Linked DNA regions of Cohnella abietis. Each later gene encodes a partner of the first gene's protein in a complex. Links are inferred from orthologs where the notes say so. Each region holds a gene or a part of one and is shown in the gene's direction. Other genes may lie near its edges.

Region 1 (3,282 bases):
ATAAGTCATGAGCTTATGCTGGATGGTGAGGTGCTTGAATTTAATGGGGTAACGACAGGAGCGTTCGTCCTCTTTCGGGATGTCTCTCATATGATGACCTTGGAGGAGCAAATAAGACGCTCGGATCGGTTGAAAACAATTGGTCAGATTGCAGCAGGCACCGCTCACGAAATTCGCAATCCTCTAACAGCTATCAAAGGATTCATGCAGCTACTGAATAAAGCCCTCACAGATCGAAGTATGAGCAAGGAGCAAAAGTTTGTTGGCATTGTATTGTCTGAGCTTGAAAGAGTAAATGAGTTGGTGAGTGAATTCCTATTGCTGAGCAAGCCAAAGGAAATTAAACGTGTTCCTTTAAGAATTGGCCAAGTGCTGCAGGAAATTCTCCCTATGATTCGAAATGAAGCTCTGATGTACAACGTGACCGTGCTTTATTATCCTAAACCTGAACTGCTCCCCATTTTGGCCGACAAAGAACTGCTAAAGCAGGTATTTCTTAATCTAGGAAAAAATGCAATTGAAGCGATGGTCGGAGGAGGGACATTAATAATTCGCGAATGCAGTCATCCAGATGAGCCTAACAAAATTGCGGTAGAGATTTGTGATACAGGGACGGGAATAGAGGCAGATGTGCTAGAGAAGGTGTTTGATCCTTTTTTTACGACAAAGTCACAAGGGACTGGCTTGGGTCTTTCGGTGTGCCAGCGGATCGTTCATGATTTGGGCGGGAGCATTGAGGTGTCGTCGGACGTGGAAGGGACGCAATTTACGGTATGTTTGTCATATGCCTCTGGAGAGCTAGAGCAGGAATTAAAAGCTAGCGGTGGAGAGCGCTCACCTGATGATGTATAATGAATGAAACGACAAGTTGACGGGAGCGACAAGCAATGGCACATCTTGCTTTGTACCGGGCCTGGCGTCCCCAGACGTTCCAGGACATGGTCGGGCAGCAACATATCGTACAGACGCTGCAAAATGCAATCCGTGAAGATCGCCTCTCCCATGCGTACTTGTTCAGCGGTCCGAGAGGAACTGGGAAGACAAGCGCTGCCAAAATATTGGCTAAAGCCGTTAACTGTGAGCGTGGTCCAGCTCTAGAGCCATGTAATGAGTGCTCGCAATGTGAACGGATTACGAGCGGTTCGGTTATGGATGTTGTCGAGATTGATGCGGCATCCAATCGCGGGGTTGAAGAGATTCGGGACATTCGGGACAAGGTGAAATACTCGCCCACAGAAGTGCGGCGTAAAGTTTATATTATCGATGAAGTACACATGCTGACGACGGAAGCCTTTAACGCCTTGCTCAAGACATTGGAAGAGCCGCCTGGTCATGTGATGTTTATATTAGCTACGACAGAGCCTCATAAGCTTCCACCAACGATTATCTCGCGTTGCCAGCGGTTTGATTTTCGCCGGGTGTCGTTAGAGGAACAGACTGGGCGCCTTCAAGAAATAAGTGATAAGGAACAGATTACGGCGGAGCAAGAGGCACTTCGTTATATCGCCCGTTTATCCGACGGGGGGATGCGCGATGCTGTGAGCCTGTTGGATCAGATATCCTCGTTCACTGGAGGCCAAGTTACGCTGGAGCAAGCGATTGAAGCAACGGGCGGACTGCCCTCAGAGCAATTCGCTAGACTGGCGATGGCTATACGTGAGAGTGATGCCGCTAAGGTATTAATTGAAATCGATGAAATGATGAAGGCTGGCAAAAGCGCTGACAAATGCTTAGAGCAGCTCATGCATTACTTCCGTGATCTGCTGCTGGCTCAGTTGGCGCCAGATGCAGGTGATTCATCCGGAAGGATTGCCAATCCAGCTGAGTTAAAAGAGATGTCCAAAGCATTTTCTAGAGAGCGGTTATTTGCTATCATTGATTTGCTTAATCGTTATCAGAATGAAATGAAGTATGCGGCTCATCCACAAACGATGTTTGAGATTGCACTCCTAAAGCTATGCTCTGATAATCCAAGCGTGGGGGCTGCAGATGCAACATCCAGTAACAGTGCTGCAGACACAAGCCATGTTCGCGGAGAGCTGGGCCAACTAAGGCAGCAATTGGCTGCTTTGGAAAGCAAGCTGGGAGCTTTAGCAAGCGGTGGGTTTACTCCAGCTTCAGCTGGAGGGGGCTCTTCCTCGCAAGCAGCTGGCAATAGGAATGCACGAGGCAGCTCGCCTGGAAATGGTGGAGCAGGTCAAGCGCCTCGAATTGCAGCCATACCTAAGTTGAAGCTAAATGCTTATGTAGAGGCTCGAACCTCTGCAGGACAATCGTTGGCCAAATGGCCGCAGATTCTTCAGAGAGTTAAGGAGGAGCGGGTAACCGTTCATGCTTGGCTCGTTGACGGGGAACCTGTCTCCATGGCGGAGAACACAATTGTGGTAGCTTTCCGGAATACCATTCATCGCGAAACAACGGAGAGACCCGCTAACAAAGGCGTTATCGAAGGGGTTCTAAGCTCTATTTTCGGAAATCCGACTCAGCTTCTTACCGTTATGCAGAAAGATTGGCAAGAGGCTGTGGCGGAAAGCACGGGTTCCCCGAAGGCAGATTCGTTAGTTGGAGAAGAGTTATTGCTTGTGCCGGACGATGAAGCTGCGGGAAAGAGTGAGCCTTGGATTGATGAGGCCGTTCGGTTGTTTGGAGATCAATTAGTTACAATAAAAGATGACTAGGGAGGATTTTAGAGATGAATAACATGAACCAAATGATGAAGCAAGTGAAGAAGATGCAGGAGCAAATGATGAAGGCGCAGGAAGAGCTAGGCACCAAAACAATTGAGGGCACAGCAGGTGGCGGTGTAGTTACGGTTTCTATTAACGGACACAAAAAGCTGCTTGATATTAAGATTAAACCGGAAGCCGTTGATCCAGAAGACATTGAAATGCTACAGGATTTAGTTCTTACAGCTGTTAATGATGCTTTATCTAAAGCGGATGAGATTGCTAACCAAGATATGGGCAAGTATACCGGGGGCATGAAGATCCCTGGATTGTTCTAGGTCTAAATCCAGCTACGCTTCATAGTTGAGATCAACTGGGAAACGATGATTAGAGGAGACTAGAGCCTTGTTTTATCCTGAACCGATTGCCAAGCTGATTGAATCTTTTTCTCGTCTTCCGGGCATCGGGCCAAAGACGGCGGCTAGGCTAGCCTTTTACGTGTTGCGAATGAAGGAAGAAGATGTAATCGATTTTGCCAAGGCGCTCGTTAGTGTCAAACGGAATTTAACCTATTGTTCTGTTTGCTGTAATATTACAGACACCGACCCTTGTCGTA
Region 2 (3,307 bases), 530 kb from region 1 along the record:
GCGTGGAAATACGTTTTTACAAAAAAGAGGATTTTGGCGCAGGAGTGTCCAATTTAAATAAGAAGCGACAGACCCCATTAATGAAATTAGAGGAGGGCCTGAACAATGAAATTACTAATTGCAGTCATTCAAGATAAGGATAGCAATCGATTGTCCAATGCGCTTATTAAAGAAGGGTTTCGGGCAACCAAGCTTGCCAGTACCGGAGGATTTCTTCGCGCAGGAAACACGACGTTCCTAATTGGAATCGAGGATGATCGAATTCAAAGCGCTTTAGATGTTATTCGTTCTAGCTGCAAAGTACGTGATCAGCTTGTTACTCCTGTATCCCCTGTAAGTGGAGCAGCAGATTCCTACATCCCGTTCCCTGTTGAGGTTCAAGTTGGTGGAGCAGCCGTATTCGTGCTTCCAGTTGAGCAGTTCGAACACTTCTAATGTAGCCGGGTGGTGAATGGATATGAAAATCCAAACGGGTTTCTATCCTGTCAATAAGACATTAATGCGCGGAGAATTAGCCAGCAGACCGGCTCAGGCACAGAGCTTCGGTGACTTGATGCAGCAGAACGAAGAGCAGCGGACTCATGAGGAGCTTCAACGAAAGCTGGAGGACATTCACCTGCAAGGAGAACGCTTAAATCGCTCAATGACGATTAGGGAGCTAGTTCTTTACAGGCAAATGGTTAAAGGATTTCTTGAGGATACCGTTCGCCGCGGGGTTGCCCTAAGGGAAACGAAAGGCTGGGACCGCCGAGGTCGTGGCAAAAGATATAAATTGCTGGAAGAAGTAGATGAGATGCTGATAGCTATGGGGGAAGAGCTGCTGAAGAGTGAAGAAGGCAGAATTGATCTACTCCAGAAGGTCGGCGAAATTCGTGGTATTTTGATTAATCTAGTTTTCTAAGGGTAACTGATTGAACGGCGTGTTTACTCGTCAATCAGTTGTCACGGATTCGACTATCCAAGCTACGGACTTGTGCTAGCAGGGTAGTCGTAACGGAGGAGTACGCTTTATGAGTTTTCAACAAATTTCTGGACAGGATCGGGCAAAGGCTTTATTGCAGAATGCATTAGCCACTCGTAAAATCGCTCACGCCTATTTATTCGCAGGACCCTCTGGCTCAGGTCGCAGGGAAATGGCAAATGCCTTTGCCCAGGCTTTGTTCTGCGAGAGAGGCGGGAATGATGCCTGCGGTGAATGCTTGGAATGTCGAAAGATACTACATGGCAATCATCCGGATTTACATGTAGTCAGTCCTGACGGTGCTACTGTCAAGATTGAACAAATTCGTGTTTTACAGCGAGAGTTATCTTATCGGAGTGTCGGAGCGGGCTATAAGGTTTATATTATTGAAGGCGCTGAGACAATGACAGTGCCGGCAGCCAATAGCTTGCTTAAGTTTTTGGAAGAGCCACCTTCTCCTGTAGTTGCCATTCTTATATCACCTAGCGCACAAACGGTACTTCCAACCATTTTATCTCGGTCACAGCTCATTGCTTTTGTGCCAGGAGACCGGGAAGCACTAGAGAAAGCATTGGTTGCAGAGGGTAAACCACCACTTCTATCACGTGCCGCAGTAAATCTGGCATCAGGGCTAAATGCCAGTAGAAAATTGGTAGAAGAGAATTGGTTTGCAGATATCCGAAACGTAGTGATACAATTGGGTAAGGAGAATCCGACCCGGTTCACTGCGAGTCTGCTTCAAGCGCAGCAGCAGGTTATTAAAACGGATCTCTCAGAACATGTCGAAACCTTGCTACAGCTGTTAGCTTTGTGGTATAGAGATATGATTTATGCAATGACCGACCGTCATAATCAGATGGTGTTTCCCGATCAAGGGGAATGGATCTCGAAGCAGGCCTGGAGCCGTTCCATTCAATCATGGGTTACGGTGATGGAGTCTGCATTGATGGCGGCAAGACGAATAAAGGCTCATGTGTCGCCGCAATTGGCGCTAGAGCAATTTCTGGTGAACGTGCGGGAGGGATAGATTTGTACGATGTGGTGGGAGTCCGCTTCAAGAAAGCGGGCAAAATCTATTATTTCGATCCCGCCGAGCATCCGGTGTCCAAAGATCAGCATGTCATCGTGGAAACGGCGCGTGGCGTAGAATACGGCAAAGTCGTCGTTGGACCGAAGACGGTAGAAGAATCGGATGTCGTTCTTCCTTTGAAGAAAGTCATTCGGATAGCAGGTGATCCCGATGCGAAGACGGTGGATGAAAACCGCGGAGCAGCAAAGAACGCTTTTACCGTTGGCCTGCAGAAAATTAAGGATCACGCGCTGAAGATGAAGCTCGTGGACGTGGAATACACGTTTGACCGGAACAAAATCATCTTTTATTTTACAGCCGAAGGACGCGTCGATTTCCGGGAACTCGTCAAGGATTTGGCTGGTGTATTTCGAACCCGCATAGAGCTGCGGCAAATCGGCGTACGGGATGAAGCAAAGATGCTCGGCGGAATCGGTCCGTGTGGGCGTGTACTCTGTTGTTCTTCTTGGCTTGGGGATTTCGAGCCAGTCTCGATTAAGATGGCGAAGGACCAGAATTTGTCGCTGAATCCAACGAAGATATCAGGGCTATGCGGCCGCTTGATGTGCTGTTTGAAATATGAGCACGACAATTACGAGAGTGCTAAGGAAGAATTGCCTGCAGTAGGAAGATTGGTTGTTACCTCTATGGGTGAAGGTAAGGTAGTTGGAATTAATGCAGGCAGTAGAAGTGTACACGTTCAGTTGTTCGACTTAGGTAAGGTGAAAGAGCTACCATTTGACGACGTCGTCTTGAAATAATTTGTGACGACTGTACGAGATGATTTATCATTGTAATCAGTCGCACTTGTTAATCGACACAATCGGGTGCCTTGAGGTGGATAGTTGTTCATGAAAGACATTTTCCTTCGCGTGGATGAACTCGAATCGCATATGGGCACGATTCATGCCGATTTAGGTACGCTTAAGCTGAAGATCAAGGAGCTGCTGGAAGAAAATCAACAGCTCAGGATCGAGAATCAGCAGTTAAGAAAAGTGCTCAAGCGGGAAACAGAACCCGCAACAACCCAGGAAGCGGCGGAAGAACCGGCTGCCGTCAAGGGAGACAAGCTGTCTCTTGCTATGCCTGTGGGTGAGGGCTATGATAATCTAGCTCGTCTTTATCATGAAGGCTTCCATATTTGCAACGTGTACTACGGTCATTTGCGAATGGAAGGCGATTGCTTATTCTGTTTATCTTTCTTAAGTAAATAGTATCGTAGGAAGCAGCGACCTTTCGAGGACTCGCTGCTTTTTTTATATGGCCAGCAGGGCTCA

Evidence for each region. Proteins that work in one complex are often made in the same cells at the same time.
Region 2: dnaX (region 1) and holB share a complex: the UniProt entries of both Bacillus subtilis proteins name them as parts of the DNA clamp loading complex. The link is inferred for Cohnella abietis from one-to-one orthologs.

The regions. Positions count from the first base shown.
Region 1 is NZ_AP019400.1:575,952-579,233, forward strand. What follows is about bases 309-3,282. They hold dnaX (DNA polymerase III subunit gamma/tau), read left to right. Parts: upstream 309-887; coding sequence 888-2,678; downstream 2,679-3,282. Other genes in these bases: KCTCHS21_RS02420 (two-component system sensor histidine kinase NtrB), read left to right, coding at 309-852; KCTCHS21_RS02430 (YbaB/EbfC family nucleoid-associated protein), read left to right, coding at 2,693-3,004; recR (recombination mediator RecR), read left to right, coding at 3,072-3,282. Also shown: more of KCTCHS21_RS02420, read left to right, coding at 1-308. UniProt on the Bacillus subtilis protein: Part of the beta sliding clamp loading complex, which hydrolyzes ATP to load the beta clamp onto primed DNA to form the DNA replication pre-initiation complex.
Region 2 is NZ_AP019400.1:41,268-44,574, forward strand. Bases 1-2,999 are described here. They hold holB (DNA polymerase III subunit delta'), read left to right. Parts: upstream 1-1,010; coding sequence 1,011-1,988; downstream 1,989-2,999. Other genes in these bases: KCTCHS21_RS00160 (cyclic di-AMP receptor DarA), read left to right, coding at 106-435; KCTCHS21_RS00165 (YaaR family protein), read left to right, coding at 458-901; KCTCHS21_RS00175 (PSP1 domain-containing protein), read left to right, coding at 1,991-2,791; yabA (DNA replication initiation control protein YabA), read left to right, coding at 2,882-2,999. In the rest of the region: more of yabA, read left to right, coding at 3,000-3,244. UniProt on the Bacillus subtilis protein: DNA polymerase III is a complex, multichain enzyme responsible for most of the replicative synthesis in bacteria.